Regions from separate parts of the Leclercia sp. CFBP8987 genome, predicted to be linked through region 2. Evidence: predicted binding sites of a transcription regulator. Region 2 holds the regulator's gene; each other region holds the start of a gene.
The links. Region 2 encodes Fur, which represses iron uptake genes when iron is present. Its sites were predicted from a motif close to ATAATAATGAGAACNACTATCAA; they were not measured.
Positions count from the first base shown of each region.

Region 1: bfd (bacterioferritin-associated ferredoxin) is a predicted target of Fur. The motif match lies at 2,674-2,696, and genes of this name have one in related genera.
Region 3: SOM40_RS10625 (TonB-dependent siderophore receptor) is a predicted target of Fur. The motif match lies at 1,454-1,476, and genes of this name have one in related genera.
Region 4: zupT (zinc transporter ZupT) is a predicted target of Fur. The motif match lies at 2,434-2,456, and genes of this name have one in related genera.

Region 1 covers NZ_CM188255.1:4,416,323-4,421,875, reverse strand. Annotated here, with positions in the region: gene fusA (elongation factor G) at 1-1,301, shown strand, start outside; gene tuf (elongation factor Tu) at 1,369-2,553, shown strand; gene bfd (bacterioferritin-associated ferredoxin) at 2,731-2,925, shown strand; gene bfr (bacterioferritin) at 2,996-3,472, shown strand; gene SOM40_RS21310 (prepilin peptidase) at 3,456-3,929, opposite strand; gene rpsJ (30S ribosomal protein S10) at 4,317-4,628, shown strand; gene rplC (50S ribosomal protein L3) at 4,661-5,290, shown strand; gene rplD (50S ribosomal protein L4) at 5,301-5,553, shown strand, end outside.
Region 2 covers NZ_CM188255.1:1,314,706-1,320,258, forward strand. Annotated here, with positions in the region: gene glnS (glutamine--tRNA ligase) at 1-1,394, shown strand, start outside; gene chiP (chitoporin ChiP) at 1,830-3,236, shown strand; gene chiQ (ChiQ/YbfN family lipoprotein) at 3,283-3,612, shown strand; gene fur (ferric iron uptake transcriptional regulator) at 3,759-4,205, opposite strand; gene fldA (flavodoxin FldA) at 4,497-5,027, opposite strand; gene ybfE (LexA regulated protein) at 5,183-5,470, opposite strand.
Region 3 covers NZ_CM188255.1:2,192,945-2,198,497, forward strand. Annotated here, with positions in the region: gene SOM40_RS10625 (TonB-dependent siderophore receptor) at 1-1,379, opposite strand, end outside; gene SOM40_RS10630 (hypothetical protein) at 1,777-1,965, shown strand; gene SOM40_RS10635 (helix-turn-helix domain-containing protein) at 2,264-2,617, opposite strand; gene oqxA (multidrug efflux RND transporter periplasmic adaptor subunit OqxA) at 2,954-4,129, shown strand; gene oqxB (multidrug efflux RND transporter permease subunit OqxB) at 4,154-5,553, shown strand, end outside.
Region 4 covers NZ_CM188255.1:4,136,301-4,141,853, forward strand. Annotated here, with positions in the region: gene SOM40_RS19865 (DUF1190 family protein) at 1-214, shown strand, start outside; gene SOM40_RS19870 (glutathionylspermidine synthase family protein) at 217-1,377, shown strand; gene ygiD (4,5-DOPA-extradiol-dioxygenase) at 1,481-2,272, opposite strand; gene zupT (zinc transporter ZupT) at 2,469-3,242, shown strand; gene ribB (3,4-dihydroxy-2-butanone-4-phosphate synthase) at 3,285-3,938, opposite strand; FMN riboswitch at 4,043-4,193, opposite strand; gene ubiK (ubiquinone biosynthesis accessory factor UbiK) at 4,314-4,610, shown strand; gene hldE (bifunctional D-glycero-beta-D-manno-heptose-7-phosphate kinase/D-glycero-beta-D-manno-heptose 1-phosphate adenylyltransferase HldE) at 4,747-5,553, opposite strand, start outside.

The DNA.
Region 1 (5,553 bases), 1.8 Mb from region 2:
ACAAAGGTGTTCAGGCGATGCTGGATGCGGTAATTGATTACCTGCCAGCTCCGACTGACGTACCTGCAATCAACGGTATGCTGGATGACGGTAAAGATACCCCATCCGAGCGTCATGCTAGTGATGACGAGCCGTTTGCTGCACTGGCATTCAAAATCGCTACCGACCCGTTTGTAGGTAACCTGACGTTCTTCCGCGTGTACTCTGGCGTGGTTAACTCTGGTGATACCGTATACAACCCGGTTAAATCAGCTCGTGAGCGTTTTGGCCGTATCGTTCAGATGCATGCTAACAAGCGTGAAGAGATCAAAGAAGTTCGCGCGGGCGACATTGCTGCGGCAATCGGCCTGAAAGACGTGACTACAGGTGACACCATCTGTGATCCGGATAACGTGATCATTCTTGAGCGTATGGAATTCCCGGAACCGGTAATCTCCATCGCAGTAGAACCGAAAACCAAAGCTGACCAGGAAAAAATGGGTCTGGCTCTGGGCCGTCTGGCTAAAGAAGACCCATCATTCCGCGTATGGACTGATGAAGAATCTAACCAGACCATCATCGCTGGTATGGGTGAACTGCACCTCGACATCATCGTTGACCGTATGAAGCGTGAATTCAACGTTGAAGCTAACGTAGGTAAACCTCAGGTTGCTTACCGTGAAGCGATTCGTCAGAAAGTTACCGATGTTGAAGGTAAACACGCTAAGCAGTCTGGTGGTCGTGGTCAGTATGGTCACGTTGTGATCGACATGTACCCACTGGAGCCGGGCTCTAACCCTAAAGGTTACGAGTTCATCAACGACATCAAAGGTGGTGTAATTCCTGGTGAATACATCCCTGCCGTTGATAAAGGCATCCAGGAGCAGCTGAAGTCTGGTCCACTGGCTGGTTACCCGGTTGTAGACATGGGTGTTCGTCTGCACTTCGGTTCTTACCATGACGTTGACTCCTCTGAACTGGCGTTTAAACTGGCCGCTTCTATCGCCTTTAAAGAAGGCTTTAAGAAAGCGAAACCAGTTCTGCTTGAGCCGATCATGAAGGTTGAAGTAGAAACTCCGGAAGAGAATACCGGTGACGTTATCGGTGACCTTAGCCGTCGTCGTGGTCAGCTGAAAGGTCAGGAATCTAACGCTACTGGTGTTCAGATTCATGCTGAAGTTCCGCTGTCTGAAATGTTCGGATATGCAACTCAGCTGCGTTCTCTGACCAAAGGTCGTGCTTCTTACTCCATGGAGTTCCTGAAGTATGATGATGCGCCGAACAACGTTGCTCAGGCCGTAATTGAAGCCCGTGGTAAATAAGCCGTAGGGTTAAAATCTAAGTCCCGTGCCCCTTCGGTGAGGGGGCACTATAGTAAGGAATATAGCCGTGTCTAAAGAAAAATTTGAACGTACAAAACCGCACGTCAACGTTGGTACTATCGGCCACGTTGACCACGGTAAAACTACCCTGACCGCTGCAATCACTACCGTTCTGGCTAAAACCTACGGTGGTTCTGCTCGTGCATTCGACCAGATCGATAACGCACCAGAAGAAAAAGCTCGTGGTATCACCATCAACACTTCCCACGTTGAATATGACACCCCGACTCGCCACTACGCACACGTAGACTGCCCGGGCCACGCCGACTATGTTAAAAACATGATCACCGGTGCTGCGCAGATGGACGGCGCGATCCTGGTTGTTGCTGCGACTGACGGCCCTATGCCTCAGACCCGTGAGCACATCCTGCTGGGTCGTCAGGTAGGCGTTCCTTTCATCATCGTGTTCCTGAACAAATGCGACATGGTTGATGACGAAGAGCTGCTGGAACTGGTTGAGATGGAAGTTCGTGAACTTCTGTCCCAGTACGACTTCCCGGGCGACGACACCCCAATCGTTCGTGGTTCTGCACTGAAAGCGCTGGAAGGCGAAGCACAGTGGGAAGAGAAAATCATCGAACTGGCTGGCTACCTGGATTCCTACATCCCAGAGCCAGAGCGTGCGATTGACAAGCCGTTCCTGCTGCCTATCGAAGACGTATTCTCTATCTCCGGCCGTGGTACTGTTGTTACCGGTCGTGTAGAGCGCGGTATCATCAAAGTAGGTGAAGAAGTTGAAATCGTTGGTATCAAAGATACTGCGAAATCAACCTGTACTGGCGTTGAAATGTTCCGCAAACTGCTGGACGAAGGTCGTGCAGGCGAGAACTGCGGCGTTCTGCTGCGTGGTATCAAGCGTGAAGAGATCCAGCGTGGCCAGGTTCTGGCTAAGCCAGGCTCTATCAAGCCGCACACCAAGTTCGAATCTGAAGTGTACATCCTGTCCAAAGACGAAGGCGGCCGTCATACTCCGTTCTTCAAAGGCTACCGTCCACAGTTCTACTTCCGTACTACTGACGTGACCGGTACCATCGAACTGCCAGAAGGCGTTGAGATGGTAATGCCAGGCGACAACATCAAGATGGTTGTTACCCTGATCCACCCAATCGCGATGGACGATGGTCTGCGCTTCGCAATCCGCGAAGGTGGCCGTACCGTTGGCGCGGGTGTTGTTGCTAAAGTTCTGGGCTAATTAATTATCCCTGAATTAAAAAGGACGCTTCGGCGTCCTTTTTTGTTGTCTTACATTTCTCCCTGTCACAAATTTTCGCATTTTTTGTTGGCTCCCGCCCCGCCTCTTCGTGCTTGTGCTATTGTAATCATAATTATTCTCACTTACACTTTGCGCATATTTTGAACGGGAGTGGTTATGTACGTTTGTTTATGTAATGGTGTGAGTGATAAAAAAATCCGTCAGGCCGTTCGCCAGTTTCAACCACAATCTTTTCAGCAGCTGCGTAAGTTTGTTCCGGTGGGAAATCAATGCGGTAAGTGCGTTCGCGCTGCCCGCGAGATCATGCAGGACGAATTGATGCAGATCCCGGAATTCAAAGAGATTGCCTGAGGCTCATTCTTTTTTTTGACATCTCTGTAGCCCCATCTACGCTTCAATAAGTGGAAGCGGAGGGACTATAATGAAAGGTGATATTAAAATCATAAGTTATCTCAATAAATTATTGGGAAATGAGCTTGTCGCAATCAATCAATACTTTCTCCACGCGAGAATGTTCAAGAACTGGGGTCTGACTCGCCTCAACGACGTCGAATACCATGAATCCATTGATGAAATGAAACACGCCGATAAGTACATCGAGCGTATTTTGTTTCTTGAGGGGATCCCCAACCTGCAGGATCTCGGCAAGCTGGGTATCGGTGAAGATGTCGAAGAGATGCTGCGATCCGATCTGACGCTGGAACTCGAAGGCGCAAAAGATCTGCGTGAAGCTATCGCTTACGCGGACAGCGTTCACGATTACGTCAGCCGCGATATGATGATTCAGATCCTGGCTGATGAAGAAGGACATATCGACTGGCTGGAAACGGAGCTGGATCTAATCGGTAAAATCGGTCTGCAGAATTATCTCCAGTCGCAGATTAAAGTGGAAAGCTGATCAGGCTTGGCCCACCCATAATTAAACCTGCTGCCGCCATGAAAGGTCCAAAGGGCAGTGGGTTTTTTAATATCTGTTCTTCGGGTTTAAACAGGGAGCGTATCAATAGATAGAGAATCGCCAGCAAAGCTGCCGATAAGGCCAGAGCAGGAAGCACACACCAGCCATGCCATGCGCCCAGCGCCCCCAGATATTTCACGTCGCCGTATCCCAGCCCCTCACGTTTACGTATCAGTTTGTAAGCCCAATAAATAATCGCAAAGCCGGCGTAACCCGTTATTGCACCTAAGACCGCGCTGGCCAGAAAATCGGGTTGAAGACAGAGGTGATAGAGCAGACCTGCCCAGAGTAGTGGACAGAGGTATCTGTCCGGAAGCAGATGCGAACGGATATCCTCACGAACTAATAAGCAGGTTAAACCCAGGTAGACAACAAGGAAGGGGAGGGTAGTGAGCATCGTTAATGGCCTCTATGAAATCTGTACGGCCATACTCCACTCAATTCCTGGGGTTAAACAAACCGCAAAACTCAACCCTGCGTGAAGCCTTCCCGACTAACGTCTTACCGTCGCAACGTTACATCGTTTTTACGAGCCGCCATGCAAAACTGACCTGTCCCGTCTATTTCCTAAACGGGGCTTGCGTCCTGCTCAGATTTACGTATAATGCGCGGGCTTGTCGTAATTGACAGCTGGTTCAATCTGAACCCAGGCAATACTGTTTTTCGTTGCCTAACAATGCTCCCAATTGGGGAGCTACGTAAGAACGGTTACACTCTCCCATCAATCGTAATGGGTTTGAGTAGTAATCATTTTCGTTTATAAAATAATTGGAGCTCTGGTCTCATGCAGAACCAAAGAATCCGTATCCGTCTTAAAGCGTTTGATCATCGTCTGATCGATCAATCAACCGCGGAAATCGTCGAGACTGCTAAGCGCACTGGTGCGCAAGTCCGTGGTCCGATCCCGCTGCCGACCCGCAAAGAGCGCTTTACCGTTCTGATCTCTCCGCACGTTAACAAAGACGCGCGTGATCAGTACGAAATCCGCACTCACAAGCGTCTGGTTGACATCGTTGAGCCAACCGAGAAAACCGTTGATGCTCTGATGCGTCTGGATCTGGCTGCCGGTGTAGACGTGCAGATCAGCCTGGGTTAATCAGGTCATCGAGCGATTGAGAGGTTGATACAATGATTGGTTTAGTCGGTAAAAAAGTGGGCATGACCCGCATCTTCACTGAAGATGGCGTATCTATCCCAGTAACCGTAATCGAAGTTGAAGCAAACCGCGTTACTCAGGTTAAAGACCTGGCTAACGATGGCTACCGTGCCGTTCAGGTTACCACTGGTGCTAAAAAAGCTAACCGTGTAACCAAACCGGAAGCGGGTCACTTCGCTAAAGCTGGCGTTGAAGCTGGCCGTGGTCTGTGGGAATTCCGTCTTGCTGAAGGCGAAGAGTTCACCGTAGGTCAGGACATTAGCGTTGAGCTGTTTGCAGAAGTTAAAAAAGTTGACGTAACCGGTACCTCTAAAGGTAAAGGTTTTGCTGGTACCGTTAAGCGCTGGAACTTCCGTACTCAGGATGCTACGCACGGTAACTCCTTGTCCCACCGCGTACCGGGTTCTATCGGTCAGAACCAGACTCCGGGCAAAGTGTTCAAAGGCAAGAAAATGGCAGGTCAGCTGGGTAACGAACGTGTGACCGTTCAGAGCCTGGACGTAGTACGTGTTGACGCTGAGCGCAACCTGCTGCTGGTTAAAGGTGCTGTTCCGGGTGCAACCGGTAGCGACCTGATCGTTAAACCAGCTGTGAAGGCGTAAGGGGATAGCAATGGAATTAGTATTGAAAGACGCGCAGAGCGCGCTGACTGTTTCCGAAACTACCTTCGGTCGTGATTTCAACGAAGCGCTGGTTCACCAGGTTGTTGTTGCTTATGCAGCTGGTGCTCGTCAGGGTACTCGTGCTCAGAAGACTCGTGCTGAAGTAACTGGTTCCGGCAAAAAGCCGTGGCGCCAGAAAGGTACCGGCCGTGCGCGTTCAGGTTCTGTTAAGAGCCCGATCTGGCGTTCCGGTGGCGTGACCT
Region 2 (5,553 bases):
ACTGGTCTGGCGACATCTGCTACTCCTCTGACTATTTTGACCAGCTATACGCCTACGCCGTTGAGCTGATCAACAAAGGCCTGGCCTACGTTGACGAGCTTTCCGCTGACGAAATCCGCGAATACCGCGGCTCGTTGACCGCGCCGGGTAAAAACAGCCCGTACCGCGATCGCAGCGTGGAAGAGAACCTGGCCCTGTTTGAAAAAATGCGTGCCGGTGGCTTCGAAGAGGGTAAAGCCTGTCTGCGCGCCAAAATCGATATGGCTTCGCCGTTTATCGTGATGCGTGATCCGGTGCTGTACCGCATTAAGTTTGCCGATCACCACCAGACCGGCAGCAAGTGGTGCATCTACCCGATGTACGACTTCACCCACTGCATCAGCGATGCGCTGGAAGGCATTACCCACTCGCTCTGTACCCTGGAGTTCCAGGACAACCGTCGCCTGTACGACTGGGTGCTGGATAACATCTCTATTCCGGTGCATCCGCGTCAGTACGAGTTCTCTCGTCTGAATCTGGAATACACCGTGATGTCCAAGCGTAAGCTGAACCTGCTGGTCACTGACAAGCACGTTGAAGGCTGGGATGACCCGCGTATGCCGACCATCTCTGGTCTGCGTCGTCGTGGCTATACCGCGGCATCCATCCGTGAGTTCTGCAAACGCATCGGCGTGACCAAGCAGGACAACACCATCGAGATGGCGTCGCTGGAATCCTGTATTCGCGAAGATCTGAACGACAATGCACCGCGCGCCATGGCGGTTATCGATCCGGTAAAACTGGTTATCGAAAACTACCCGCAGGGCGAAAGCGAGCTGGTTACAATGCCGAACCATCCGAGCAAGCCGGAGATGGGCAGCCGTGACGTGCCGTTCAGCGGCGAGATCTGGATCGATCGTGCTGACTTCCGTGAAGAAGCCAACAAGCAGTACAAGCGTCTGGTGATGGGTAAAGAAGTGCGTCTGCGTAATGCCTATGTGATCAAAGCCGAGCGTGTCGAAAAAGACGCAGAAGGCACTATCACCACTATCTTCTGCACCTACGATGCTGAGACCCTGAGCAAGGATCCAGCCGACGGTCGCAAGGTGAAAGGTGTTATCCACTGGGTGAGCGCGGCTCATGCGCTGCCGGTTGAAATCCGCCTTTACGATCGTCTGTTCAGCGTGCCAAACCCGGGTGCCGCCGAGGACTTCCTGCAGGTGATTAACCAGGATTCACTGGTGATCAAGCAGGGCTTTGCCGAGCCATCCCTGAAAGCTGCCGTTGCCGGTCATGCGTATCAGTTCGAGCGCGAAGGCTACTTCTGCCTCGACAGCCGCTATGCCACCGCCGACAAACTGGTATTTAACCGCACCGTCGGTCTGCGTGATACATGGGCGAAAGCGGGCGAATAATTCCCTTTTTCCTGTAAAAAACGCCGCGCACTGCGGCGTTTTTTTTGGCCTGCCATAAGCCGTTAGTCTTTTAAATCTTCGCGTTGCGAATTAATTCTGTTTCTTAAAACGGTTCGCTTTCTCTTCCTTTTCGCAAATTAATCGCTAATACGGCCGGGCAGGGTATGTAATCTTTATTTATTAAAAATAAATCGCTCATTCTGAAGATTATTTTAAATAAATATTCTTCCTCATTTCCTTTGTTACAAACCGCAACCAAATATGTGCGCTTTGTCATAATCCTGACTTTTGATCGCTGAAAAGCGTTGATAATTCGCGTCGCGAAAAATAGTCTAAGGGCAGGAGATGTAAGCGGGTATTTCCGCTTACCTCCACTTTTAACTTTTTTGTTTTTCGCCGTTTTAGGCGCTTTTAATACGTCAAAGAGGATTAATTATGCGTACGTTTAGTGGCAAACGTAGTACGCTTGCGCTGGCTATCGCCGGTGTTACAGCAATGTCAGGCTGGGTGATTTCTCCGGAAGCTCAGGCCGAAGGTTTCATTGATGATTCAACCCTCACGGGCGGTATCTATTACTGGCAGCGTGAACGTGACCGTAAAGATGTTGAGTCAGATAAATATAAAACTAACCTCGCTCACTCCACCTGGAACGCCAATCTTGATTTCCAGTCCGGCTATGCCGCTGACATGTTCGGCCTTGATCTGGCTGCCTTCACTGCCATCGAAATGGCGGAAAACGGCGACAGCGGCCACCCGAACGAAATCGCTTTCTCCTCCAGCAACAAAGCCTATAAAGAGGACTGGTCCGGCGATAAGAGCGGGATCAGCCTGTATAAAGCGGCAGCAAAATTTAAATACGGTCCGGCCTGGGCCCGCGGCGGCTGGTTACAGCCAACCGGTCAAACCCTGTTAGCGCCGCACTGGAGCTTTATGCCGGGTACCTATCAGGGTGCCGAAGCCGGGGCCAACTTTGACTACGGCGATAGCGGTGCGTTGAGCTTCTCTTATATGTGGACCAACGAGTACAAAGCGCCGTGGCATCTCGAGATGGACAAGTTCTATCAGAATGACCGAAAAACCCGCGTCGACTATCTCCACTCCTTCGGCGCGAAGTACGATTTCAAAAATAACCTGATCCTGGAAGCCGCTTTTGGTCAGGCTGAAGGCTTCATCGATCAGTACTTTGCCAAAGCCAGCTATAAGCTGGATATCGTCGGCGGTCCGCTCTCTACCACCTATCAGTTCTACGGCACGCGTGATAAAGCCGACAGCGGCACCGTGAACGATATCTACGACGGTACGGCCTGGCTACAGGCGCTGACCCTGGGTTACAAAGTCGGGCAGGTCGATTTACGTCTGGAAGGGACTTACGTCAAGGCAGAAGGGCAGCAGGGTTACTTCCTGCAGCGTATGACCCCAACCTATGCGTCTTCCAACGGTCGTCTGGACGTGTGGTGGGATAACCGCTCCGACTTTAACGCCAACGGCGAAAAAGCGGTCTTCTTCGGCGCCATGTACGATCTGAGCAACTGGAATCTGGCGGGCTGGAGCGTTGGCGCGTCTTATGTCTACGCCTGGGATGCGAAACCGGCCGACTGGTTAATCAACAGTGCCGGTCAGCGTGAAGATATCGCCTCGAACAAGATCAAGGAATCGGCCTACAGCCTGGATGCGATCTACACCCTGCAGGATGGCCGCGCGAAAGGGACTATGTTCAAACTGCACTTCACGCAGTATGACAACCATTCCGATATCCCAAGCTACGGCGGCGGCTACGGCAACATCTTCCAGGATGAGCGTGACGTGAAGTTTATGGTTATCGCCCCATTCACCATCTTCTGATGACAATCCGGGCGGGGAATTCCCCGCCTGACTGGAGACCGTTATGCTGAAAAAAATCGTACTGGTCGCGGTGCTGGCATCAGGACTGGCCGCCTGCGCACAACCCCAGACCCAGAAAGAAGACACGCGTCTGAAAGAGGCCTACAGCGCGTGCATCAATACCGCTGAAGGTTCGCCAGAAAAGATCGAGGCCTGCCAGAGCGTACTGGACGTGCTGCGCCAGGAGAAGGCACACGAACAGTTTGCGACCCAGGAAACCGTCAGAGTGGCGGATTACCAGGCCTGTATTCAGGCGCGTAAAACGGGTAACAATCAGGACGTGACCAAAAACTGCGATAAAATCTGGCAGGAGATCCGCAGCAACAACGCGAAGTAATCTGCTTTTTGCCACGCCCGGTGGTGCAAACTGCCGGAACTGAGCCCGTAGGCCCGCGTAAGCGTAGCGCCACCGGGCTCTTTTTTTGCCTGTAAAAAGGCAAAAAAAAAGCCAACCGTCAGGTTGGCTCAGTGTCGATGCAGGGATTACTTCGTGTCGTGCGCGTGGTCATTTTCGCGACAGTCGCCTTCGGCACAGTGACCGTACAGGTACAGACTGTGGTTGGTCAGGCGAATGCCGTGACGTGCGGCAATTTCGCGCTGGCGTAATTCGATGGAATCATCGCTGAATTCGATCACTTTGCCGCAGTCGAGGCAAATCAGGTGATCGTGGTGATGCTGCTGCGTCAGTTCAAACACGGATTTACCGCCTTCGAAATTATGACGCGTGACGATGCCTGCATCGTCGAACTGGTTCAGTACACGGTAAACGGTAGCCAGACCAATCTCTTCGCCCATGTCGATCAGACGCTTGTATAAGTCTTCCGCACTGACATGATGGTTATCCGGACCCTGAAGCACTTCCAGGATTTTTAACCGTGGAAGCGTGACTTTCAGTCCGGCCTTCTTTAATGCGGTGTTGTTGTCAGTCATGCGGAATCTGTCCTGTTGCTAAACGATTCACTTCTAAAGAAGAAGTGACAGAAAATGCACCTGGGATAATGCGTCTCATTATAGAACTGCCATGACGTAATGAAAACTGCAAGTCTCAAGTAAAGTATGCTTATAAAAACGAGGTACCGCCAACAAAGTTGTTACAAGGTTCCCCGTTTACTCCTGGATCATTGTACAGGTATGGCAGCAAAAGTTAAAAATTTGTAGCAATTATTTTGATTGGAATTACCTATCAATGCGGCGCAACTTTAGCGTTGCGCCGCGACATCATCAAGCGTTGAGGATGTCGTCGAGGTGCAGTTCTTCGCGGATTTGTTTAACCCATTTGTCCACGCGCTCAGCGGTCAGTTCCGGCTGACGGTCTTCGTCGATAGCCAGACCCACGAAGTTGTTATCATCGGCCAGACCTTTAGAGGCTTCGAAGTGGTAACCAGCGGTTGGCCAGTGGCCCACAATCACCGCGCCGCGTGGCTCAATGATGTCGCGAATGGTGCCGAGGGCATCGCAGAAGTATTCTGCGTAGTCTTCCTGATCGCCACAGCCGAACAGGGCTACCAGCTTGCCGTTGAAGTCGATCTCTTCCAGAGACGGGAAGAAGTCGTCCCAGTCACACTGCGCTTCACCGTAATACCAGGTCGGGATGCCCAGCAGCAGAATATCGTAACCTTCGATATCTTCTTTGCTGCTTTTCGCAATGTCATGCACATCGGCAACGTCTTTACCTAACTGTTTTTGAATGTTTTTTGCGATGTTTTCGGTGTTACCCGTGTCGCTGCCGAAAAAAATGCCGATGATTGCCATGAGTAAAATAACCTCTTGATACTTAATGGTATGGTGGCGCAATTTAGCCACGGATAAGGGCAATCATAGCAGAACAGAGAAGCCTGCGGAAACTGCTATCACGCAGGACTGCACTCTGTGCTACATGAAAGCAACAAGAAGGGGAGTTTTCTGAGTTAAACCTTGCCGTGCCATTTCTCGAGCTGCGCGATCAGCATCTCTTCGATAAGCTCACTGCGGCTGATATCACGGGCATTCGCCAGCTCATTCAGCGCATCGACAGCGTCAGCATTCAGTTTCAGCTCGACGCGTTTAAGCCCACGACTTTTATCGCGTTTAAGCTGATTGCGCTTATTAATGCGCAGCTGTTCATCACGCGATAGCGGATTGGTTTTCGGTCGTCCCGGGCGACGCTCATTCGCGAACAGATCTATTGTCGTGCGGTCCGTGTGTTCTTTGGCCATGATTCTGAGACTTCGGGGGAAACAAGACACCCTGCTAATGCCCGGGCGATAAGCGCGCCATCATACATCACCGAAAACGGCAC
Region 3 (5,553 bases), 880 kb from region 2:
ACAGCATCTGCCGAGGAGGCTCTGCCGGTGGCAATACCCTGTTGTTGGGCGTAACCAATAAAGTCATCGACCTTGTTTTCCGTATACTGATAGCGCACGCCGCCGCTCAGGGTGATCGCGGAGAAGTCGTAGCTCGATTGCAGGAACGGAGCGAGGTTGGTGATGCTGTAACCCGGATAGCGTCCCACGTTGTAGGCATTATCCAGCTTCATACCCCCGCTGGCTGCCGCTTTGTTAAGGTCGAAGAATTGCTGATTGGCGTCGAAGGTTTCATGCTCGGCATCGACACCCCATGTCAGGGTCAACGCATCCAGCGGTTTGCTGTTGAGGGTGAGTTTGCCCCCGTAGAAATCGGTCTTTTGCTGGGATGCACCAATGTTGGTGACCCGGCCGCCTGCAAGCGTAGGGAAGGGGTAGTAGGTCAGGCTTTCATCGCGGTAGTAAATCTGAGCGAGCAGATCCTGGCCCCAGAAATCGGTGTTGGAATATTGCAGGTTGATCAGGTGGCGTTCGGTGCCCGGAATACGGTCGGAGTCGAGATTGTTTTTGTTGTAAGCGTCGCCGGAACCGGTCACTGCCGAGAAGTTCTCGCCAAGATAGAGACCGTGCTTACCGTCGGATTCACTTTTGTAATACTGCGTGGTGAGCTGCAGTTGCTGGTGGTCATCGATATTCAGGGTGCCGGTGCCCATCACGTCCAGACGGTCAGAGTATTGCAAACCGGTCTGGGTATTATCAATGTTCACCTCGTTGCCTTTGCCGTCGTACCAGCCGCCAAAGCGCTGATACGCGACGGAAAGCCGCCCTGAAGCGTTGTCGTTGCCGCCGCTGAACGCCGCCGCGATGTTTTCGTCATTATCGTTATGGCTATTGAAGCCCGTCTTCAGGCCGGTCTGGAACTCGACTTCCGTTTCCGGCTGGCCCTTTTTGGTGACGATATTGATTAAGCCGCCGGTACTGCCGCCGCCGTAGAGGGAGGTTGCGCCGGAGATGACTTCAATGCGGGAGATATTGAACGGATCGATTGAGTCCAGCTGGCGGCTGTCGCTGCGCGAGGAGTTTAACCGCACCCCGTCGACCATCACCATCATCGAACGGCCACGCATATTCATACCGTAATTGGTTCGCCCCTGGCTGCTGACATCCATCCCGGGGATCAGCTGCGCCAGCACCTCTTTAAGCTCTTTACCACCCTGAACCTGCTGTTCAATATCAGCCTGTTCAATGACCCAGGTGGTCTGCGCCATATCGGTAATGCTGTGGTTTGTGCGGCTGGCGGAGACCACCAGCGACTCTTCTTTTTGTCCTTCAGCCGAGGCATTAGCGGCTAACATCATTAACAAGCACGGGTTTAAAGCCCAGAGGTAACGCGGTTTCATTATTATGATCATCCTGATTTTTCGAGGTGTCAGAGGCGCTAATGCCCGGCACCGCAAGAACATCACCCGCCAAGGTGATAGTGATTATCAAGATGATATGAATAATCATTACAATGTAAACAGGTTGTGTTAAAAAATGTTTCTATAATGGCTTGATGTTTATGGGGTTTTTGGTGCAGGGCAGGTATAAACAGTTTCACAGGACGGGCAAGCGAAATGCCCCGGCAGCCTTTTCTGGAAGACGTCTCGCAAACCTCAAAGTAACCCTAGGTAATTCAGGGTTAACGCTTTTCTTCATATCCTCAGGGTCGTAAAGTCACTGCGTTGCGGCACATCCGCAATCGGGCGTAGGAACTCATCGGTGATTATATTTTCTGCATAAAGAGGATGCCTTATTATGGCTACTACCCTAGCCCTGACTTATCTGCATTCTGACGAAAGCATTATTCATCCACTTATCACCCAGCCGGATCTGGAGGAGATGGATCTCTTCGAGTCCGCCGATCGCTGCGCCGCCCTGGTCAGCGTGCTGCTCGAAACCGACGACCCCGCAACACGCTCTTCGCTCTGTGAACGCCTGCTGTAAACCCTCCGCCACCTGGGAGTTCGCAATTGAATCACGGAGGGCATTTTTAGCATTTCAATGTGATAATCAACGGAGTCTGGTCACAGACTCCTTAAAAATTCGGTTAAGTTGATGCTAACTCAAGTTAGTGGAGGTGCATTGCTCAGCCAATATGGCTTTTAGTGTTAGTAATTTCTGATCTTTTCAGCCTGCATTTCATCCATCTGCATTCCGCTTTGCAACAGCCATCGTGCACCTCGCTGCACCGTGTTTATACACAGTGTCGCGGCTACAGATCAACGTTGCAGCAAAATATGCATTACTGGCGTAGCTCCTGCGTTTCCGGGCCACCCATACTCCGCCGCCATGCCCCAGGCGCCTGACCATACTGACGCTTAAAGCTGCGGTTGAAGGACTGCTGGGAGTCAAAGCCCAGTGCGATCGCCACGTTCAAAATCGGCTCGTCGCTGCGGGTTAAGCGCTCAACCGATTTTTGCAGCTTTTGCGCGCGAATGTACCCGGCGAGGGGATAGCCAGTATGTTCCTTAAACAGACGCTGGAGATGCCATTTTGAGTAGCCGGAACGCCTGGCAACGGACTCAATATCCAGACGGCTATCCAGGTTGTTGTCGATCCAGTCGAGTAAATCATGCATAAATGCGCCAGTGTTCATCTGGTTATCCTCACGCTGCCTGTATAAAGGTATCTTTATCTGTTGCATTTAAAGGTGGCGCGTTTTTCGGTTAATTGCAAATTTTATTATTGCATTTAAATCCCTGAGCGAAACGGGTGTTTTAACATCGACTCAAATAGCACATTAAGTGCAACAATTATTCTTGCACTTAATTAAGCGCCTTCCTACAATCGCCGGGAATAGTGTATTCGCAACTGTTACAGTTTTGTGGCGATGAACGACACAAATGGCCTTAAGCCAGCCACCGGACAAAGGAAGTAGCGCAGCGCCTCCCCTGCGTCTTGCCCGGCGGCTACAATTACCGGAATAAAAATAATGAGCCTGCAAAAAACCTGGGGTAACTTTCATCTGAGCGCACTGGGGGCGATGTTCGCCTCCGTGTTGCTCGTCGGGTGCGATGACAGCGTCGCGCAAAACGCTACGCCACAAGCACCCGCTGTCAGTGCAGCTAACGTGGTCGTGAAATCCATCAGCCAGTGGGATAGCTTTAACGGCCGGATCGAAGCGGTGGAGAGTGTTCAGCTACGCCCGCGCGTTTCCGGCTACATTGATAAAGTGAATTACACCGACGGCCAGGAAGTGAAGAAGGGCGAGGTGCTGTTCACTATTGATGACCGAACCTATCGCGCCGCACTGGAACAGGCGCAGGCGAACCTGGCGAGAGCCAAAACGCAGGCCAGCCTGGCGCGTAGTGAAGCGAACCGTACCGATAAATTAGTCAATACCAACGTGGTATCCCGCGAAGAGTGGGAGCAGCGTCGTTCGGCTGCCACCCAGGCGCAGGCCGACATTCGCGCGGCACAGGCGGCGGTTGATGCCGCGCAACTTAACCTCGATTTCACCAAAGTCACCGCGCCTATCGATGGCCGCGCCAGCCGCGCGTTGATCACCAGCGGTAATCTTGTCACCGCGGGTGACAGCGCCAGCGTCCTCACCACGCTGGTCTCGCAGAAGACGGTTTACGTCTACTTTGACGTGGATGAGTCGACCTACCTTCACTATCAAAATCTGGCCCGCAGCGGGCAGGGTGCGTCCAGCAATCACACGGCGCTACCGGTCGAGATTGGCCTGACGGGCGAGGAGGGGTATCCCCATCAGGGCAAAGTGGATTTTCTGGATAATCAGCTAACGCCGAGTACCGGCACTATCCGCATGCGCGCGCTGCTGGATAACGCGCAGCGTCAGTTCACGCCGGGCCTTTTTGCCCGCGTACGCCTGCCGGGCAGCGCGGAATTCAAAGCTACGCTGATCGACGACAAGGCGGTGCTGACCGATCAGGATCGCAAGTATGTTTACGTGGTTGATAAAGAGGGTAAAGCACAGCGTCGCGATATCACGCCAGGACGTCTGGCAGACGGTCTACGCATCGTGCGGCAGGGGCTGAACCCTGGCGATAAAGTGATCGTCGACGGTTTACAAAAAGTGTTTATGCCGGGTATGCCGGTTAACGCCAAAACCGTTGCCATGACCGCCAGCGCCGCCCTCAACTGATCCCTTGACCTGAGAATCCGACCCATGGACTTTTCCCGCTTTTTCATCGACAGGCCGATTTTTGCCGCGGTGCTGTCGATTCTGATTTTTATCACAGGGTTAATCGCCATCCCGCTGCTGCCGGTGAGCGAATATCCTGACGTCGTGCCGCCAAGCGTGCAGGTGCGCGCGGAGTACCCGGGGGCCAACCCAAAAGTGATTGCTGAGGCCGTGGCGACGCCGCTGGAAGAGGCGATCAACGGCGTTGAGAACATGATGTACATGAAGTCCGTCGCGGGCTCCGACGGCGTGCTGGTGACCACCGTCACCTTCCGTCCGGGAACCGATCCGGATCAGGCGCAGGTACAGGTGCAAAACCGCGTCGCGCAGGCCGAAGCGCGTCTGCCGGAAGACGTGCGGCGCTTGGGTATTACCACCCAGAAACAGTCCCCGACGCTGACGCTGGTGGTGCATCTGTTTTCGCCCAACGGTAAGTACGACTCCCTGTATATGCGTAACTACGCCACGCTGAAGGTGAAGGACGAGCTGGCACGCCTGCCCGGTGTTGGTCAGATCCAGATTTTCGGCTCGGGTGAATACGCGATGCGCGTCTGGCTGGATCCCAACAAGGTGGCGGCCCGCGGGCTGACCGCTTCGGATGTGGTCACGGCGATGCAGGAGCAGAACGTGCAGGTATCCGCCGGGCAGCTTGGTGCCGAGCCGCTGCCGAAAGAGAGCGATTTCCTGATCTCCATTAACGCCCAGGGCCGTCTACATACCGAAGAAGAGTTTGGCAATATTGTCCTGAAAACGACGCAGGACGGTACGGTCGTGCGCCTGCGCGACGTGGCGCGTATCGAAATGGGGTCCGGCAGCTATGCGCTGCGTTCCCAGTTGAACAACAAAGACGCGGTCGGGATTGGTATCTTCCAGTCTCCGGGGGCGAACGCCATCGATCTGTCTAACGCGGTGCGCGCTAAAATGGACGAACTGTCGACCCGTTTCCCGGAAGATATGAAGTGGGCGGCACCTTACGATCCGACCGTTTTCGTGCGCGACTCCATTCGTGCAGTCGTGCAAACGCTGCTGGAAGCGGTGGTGCTGGTAGTGCTGGTGGTGATCCTGTTCCTGCAAACCTGGCGCGCGTCGATCATTCCGCTGATCGCGGTGCCGGTGTCGGTGGTGGGGACCTTCAGCATTCTCTATCTGCTGGGCTTCTCGCTGAATACCCTGAGTTTGTTCGGGCTGGTGCTGGCCATCGGTATCGTGGTGGACGACGCCATCGTGGTGGTGGAAAACGTCGAGCGAAACATTGAAGAGGGGCTTGCTCCGCTCGCGGCGGCGCATCAGGCGATGCGGGAAGTGTCCGGGCCGATTATCGCGATTGCGCTGGTGCTGTGCGCCGTGTTTGTGCCGATGGCGTTTCTCTCGGGCGTTACCGGGCA
Region 4 (5,553 bases), 2.1 Mb from region 2:
CAGCCCAGCTTACGGCCAGTACACCGATGCCAGCGGCAAAGGTTACGGCGCTGCCCAACCAGGCCGCACCATGAACGTGCCTAAGACCGCCATGGCGCCAAAACCAGCGACCACGAATACCGTTACCCGCGGCGGCTTCGGTGACTCTGTTGCTAAACAGAACACCATGCAGCGTAGCGCGACCGGCACCTCAACACGCTCTATGGGCGGCTGATAATGGAACGAGTCAGTATTGTTGAGCGCCCGGACTGGCGCGAAAAAGCCACCGAATACGGTTTCAACTTTCACACCATGTACGGCGAGCCGTACTGGTGTGAAGATGCCTATTACAAGCTGACACTCGACCAGGTTGAAAAGCTGGAAGCGGTGACGGCTGAACTGCATCAGATGTGCCTGAAGGTCGTGGAGAAGGTCATTGCCAGCGATGAGCTGCTGACTAAATTCCGCATTCCGAAGCACACCTGGGGCTTTGTGCGTCAGTCATGGCAGACGCATCAGCCGTCGCTCTATTCGCGCCTCGATCTGGCGTGGGATGGCGTCGGTGAGCCGAAGATGCTCGAGAATAACGCCGATACGCCAACCTCGTTGTACGAAGCGGCTTTCTTCCAGTATATCTGGCTCGAAGATCAGGTCGCAGCGGGCAACCTGCCTGAAGGCAGCGATCAGTTCAACAGCCTGCAGGAAAAGCTGATTGAGCGTTTCGCTGAGCTGCGCGAGCAGCACGGCTTCAACCTGCTGCACTTCGCCTGCTGTCGTGACACGGTTGAAGATCGCGGCACGGTGCAGTATCTGCAGGATTGCGCAGCCGAGGCCGAGGTTGCCAGCGAGTTTCTCTATATAGAAGATATCGGGCTGGGCGAAAGAGGCCAGTTCACCGATACGCAGGATCAGGTTATCAGCAACCTGTTCAAGCTCTATCCGTGGGAATACATGCTGCGCGAAGTGTTCTCTACCAAGCTGGAAGATGCTGGCGTGCGCTGGCTGGAACCGGCGTGGAAGAGCATTATCTCCAACAAAGCCCTGCTGCCACTGCTGTGGGAGATGTTCCCGGACCATCCGAATCTGCTGCCAGCGTACTTCGCGGAAGATGACTATCCGCAGATGGATAAGTATGTCAAAAAGCCGATTTTCTCCCGCGAGGGGGCCAACGTGTCGATTATCGAAAACGGTAACACCGTGGAAGCGGTAGAAGGCCCGTATGGCGAAGAGGGAATGATCGTCCAGCAGTTCTATCAACTGCCGAAGTATGGCGACAGCTATATGCTGATCGGCAGCTGGTTGATCAACAATCAACCCGCCGGGATTGGTATTCGTGAAGATCGGGCGCTGATCACCCAGGATCTGTCACGGTTCTATCCGCATATCTTCGTGGAATAATCGTATTGCCGGGATTGTGCGGCGTGATGCCCTCACCCCGGCCCTCTCCCACAGGGAGAGGGTGCAAACACTAAAAACGGTAACTCTTGTTACCTTTTTGCCTTTATTTCCCCACCTGCACCGACAACATACTCAAACTGCCCATCTCGATGCCCTCTACCGGTGTGGTAATCGGCTCCTGACCATCCCACGCGCCCAGGATATAGAGCAGCGGCAGGAAATGTTCCGCCGTCGGGTTCGAGAGCGAGCCGCCGTCGTGTGCCAGGTAATTGACCAACGGATGCTCCTCTGCCGGCCCCTGCCAGTTCAGGTTCATTTTCACGTAATCATTAAATGACGTTGCCCACGGATAAGGCGTACTTTCCCCGTGCCAGCGAGCGGTGCGCAGGTTATGCACTACATTACCACTGGCCACCAGCATAATGCCTTCGTCACGCAGAGACGCGAGCTTACGCCCCATCTCCAGGTGCCAGGCCGCCGGTTTGGTGCTGTCGATGCTGAGCTGCACCATCGGGATGTCGGCATCCGGATACATCTTGATCAGCACGCCCCAGGAGCCATGGTCAAAGCCCCACGCCTCTTTATCGAGGGTGACCGGGATCGGAGCCAGCAGATCCACCAGCTGCTGCGCCAGCGCCGGGGAGCCCGGTGCCGGATAGTGTGTGTCGTACAGCGCCTGCGGGAATCCACCGAAATCATGGATGGTTTTCGGGGTTTCCATCGCGGTGACGCCGGTGCCCCGGGTAAACCAGTGCGCGGAGACCACCACAATCGCCTTCGGACGCGGCAACGTCTCGCCCAGATGCCGCCAGGCGCGGGTGTAGACGTTATCTTCCAGCACATTCATTGGGCTGCCGTGACCCACAAACAGTGCTGGCATACGAGAAGAAGTCATGATGATATCCTTACACAAGGTGTCGATTTGATAGCTTTACCTTAACCGTTAACCCGATAAGATGAACTCAGATAACCATGATGAAGATCATCAGGAAATTTGAATGTAAGGGATCTGTAAAGGCGACTGTACCCTCTCGCATTGTGCGAGTTTAGCCTTTAATATTAATGAGAATCATTATCATAAGGAGAGGTGAATGTCAGTTCCGCTGATTCTGACTATTCTTGCTGGTGCTGCCACGTTTATCGGCGCCATGCTCGGCGTCCTGGGCCAGAAGCCCTCTAACCGCGTGCTGGCCTTTTCCCTCGGCTTTGCGGCCGGGATTATGCTGCTCATCTCCCTGATGGAGATGCTACCCGCCGCCCTCGGCACGGAAGGCATGTCGCCGGTGCTCGGCTACGGGATGTTTGTCGTTGGCCTGCTGGGCTACTTTGCGCTGGACAGAATGCTGCCCCACGCGCACCCGCAGGACCTGATGCAAAAAGGGAGTCAGCCGCTGCCCGCTAACCTTCGGCGCACCGCCCTGCTCCTGACCCTGGGCATCAGCCTGCACAACTTTCCGGAAGGCGTTGCCACCTACGTGACCGCCAGCAACAATCTGGAGTTAGGTTTTGGTATTGCGCTGGCAGTGGCGCTGCACAATATCCCTGAGGGGCTGGCAGTGGCGGGCCCGGTCTATGCAGCTACGGGATCAAAGCGTAAAGCGGTGTTCTGGGCAGGCATTTCCGGCATGGCGGAGATCCTCGGCGGGGTGCTGGCGTGGTTGATCCTCGGCAGCCTGATTTCGCCGGTGGTGATGGCAGCCATTATGGCAGCGGTAGCAGGCATTATGGTGGCGCTGTCGGTGGATGAGCTGATGCCGCTCGCCAAAGAGATCGACCCGAATAACAATCCCAGCTATGGCGTATTGTGCGGGATGTCGGTGATGGGGCTCAGTCTGGTGTTACTCCAGACGGCCGGAATAGGCTAAAAAAAACGCCGGGTTATCCCGGCGTTTTTTATTGATGCGTTATCAGCTGGCTTTGCGCTCGTGCGCCTGGCGATACGCCACCAGATCTTCGATAGTGACTACCGCCATGTTGTGCTTACCGGCAAACTCGATGCACTCCGGCGCGCGCGCCATAGAGCCATCATCATTGGTCAGTTCACAGAGCACACCGGCAGGCTTGAAGCCAGCCAGCGTCACCAGGTCGATGGTCGCTTCGGTGTGGCCGCCGCGGGTCAGGACGCCGCCCGGCTGCGCGCGCAGCGGGAATACGTGGCCCGGACGGTTCAGGTCAGAAGGTTTTGCGCCATCGGCAATGGCTGCACGCACGGTGGTTACGCGGTCAGCAGCAGACACGCCGGTGGTCACACCGCTGGCCGCTTCGATGGTCACGGTAAAACCGGTTCCGTAGGCGCTGGTGTTGTTCTCTACCATCATCGGCAGATCCAGCTGCTTACGGTGATCTTCGGTGATACACAGGCAAACGATGCCGCTGCCGTGACGGATGGTCAGTGCCATCTGCTCAACGGTCATGGTTTCGGCGGCGAAAATCATATCGCCTTCGTTTTCACGATCTTCATCGTCAAGCACCATCACGCCGCGACCTTCGCGAAGCGCAGCAAGCGCCTGTTCTACACGGTCAGCAGAGGTGCCAAAAGAGGAAAGGAGCGTCTGATTCATGGTAAAAAAACCTCATTAAAATTATGGTTACCAGAATCAGGGCAGTCTTAGGAGCGCCGTTGTGCGGCAAAAAAATAACGTGAGCGGGCCTCGCCCGACTGGTTCGTTACTCTCTCCCATCCGGACTTTAACCGTCGGCCCCGGAATTACACCGGATCTGCTGACCTTTGAGTTTGCACCCAAAGCGCTCGCGGGCTTTCAGCATAGAGCTGATTTACCGCCGGTGGGGAATTTCGCCCCGCCCTGAGAATAAGCGGGATAACTATAACGCTAATGATTATGTTCGGCAACGCATAAGCTTCACACAAATCTGGTTTAAGGATCGCAGTTACGCGCTACAATGGTCGTTAACACCTTTTCTTCAAGGGAACTACCATGATCGACCCAAAAAAAATTGAACAACTTGCCCGCCAGGTCCATGAATCTATGCCGAAAGGCGTACGTGAATTCGGTGATGACGTTGAGAAGAAGATCCGCCAGGTGCTGCAGTCGCAGCTGATGCGTCTGGATCTGGTCAGCCGTGAAGAATTTGACGTACAGACGCAGGTGCTGCTGCGTACCCGCGAGAAAATCGCCCTGCTGGAGCAGCGTCTGACCGAGCTGGAAAACCGCAACGTCGTTGAAGAAGTGCGTCCGGCACCGGCGATCCCACCGGTTAACGACGTAGAATAACGCTGTAACGCCCGGTGGCGCTTCGCTTACCGGGCCTACGAGGCAAAAGCAAAACGGCAACCCAGGTTGCCGTTTTTAATGTTTGCGCCCTCTCCCTGTGGGAGAGGGTTGGGGTGAGGGCATCAGCCCGCACGAATTACTGACTGTCTTTCTGGATCTTCTTGATGATGTTGGTGGTTGAACACCCGTCCTCAAAGTTGAGCACCATCACTTCCCCGCCGTTGGCCCACACCTCTTCGCTACCCGCGATCTGTTCAGGCTTGTAGTCACCGCCTTTGACCAGCAGATCCGGCAGGATCCCGGCAATCAGGCGCTGCGGCGTGTCTTCCTCGAACGAGACCACCCAGTCTACCGCTTCCAGCGCGCCGAGTACGATCATGCGCTGCTCAAGCGGGTTCACCGGCCGGGTCTCGCCTTTCAGGCGTTTGGTGGAGGCATCGCTGTTAACCGCCACAATCAGACGGTCGCCCAGCTTGCGCGCATTCGCCAGATAGGAGACATGACCCGCGTGCAGAATGTCGAACACGCCGTTGGTCATCACTACTTTCTCGCCACGCTTACGGGCGGCGGCAACCGCCACTTTCAGCTCATCTTCGCTCATCACGCCAAAACCGGTATCGGCACGACCGCGCACCGCGTTTTCCAGTTCGATTGGCGAAACGGTAGAGGTACCCAGTTTACCCACCACCACGCCCGCGGCGGCATTGGCAAAGTAGCAGGCCTCTTCCAGCGTATTACCTGCGGCAAGCGTTGCCGCCAGCACGCCGATAACCGTATCACCGGCACCGGTGACGTCATACACTTCCTGCGCCTGGGTTGGCATATGCAGCGGCGCTTTGCCCGGCTGCAGCAGGGTCATCCCCTGCTCGGAGCGGGTCACCAGCAGCGCGGAGAAGTCGAAGTCGGCGATGATCTTCATGCCGCGCTCAACGATCTCCTCTTC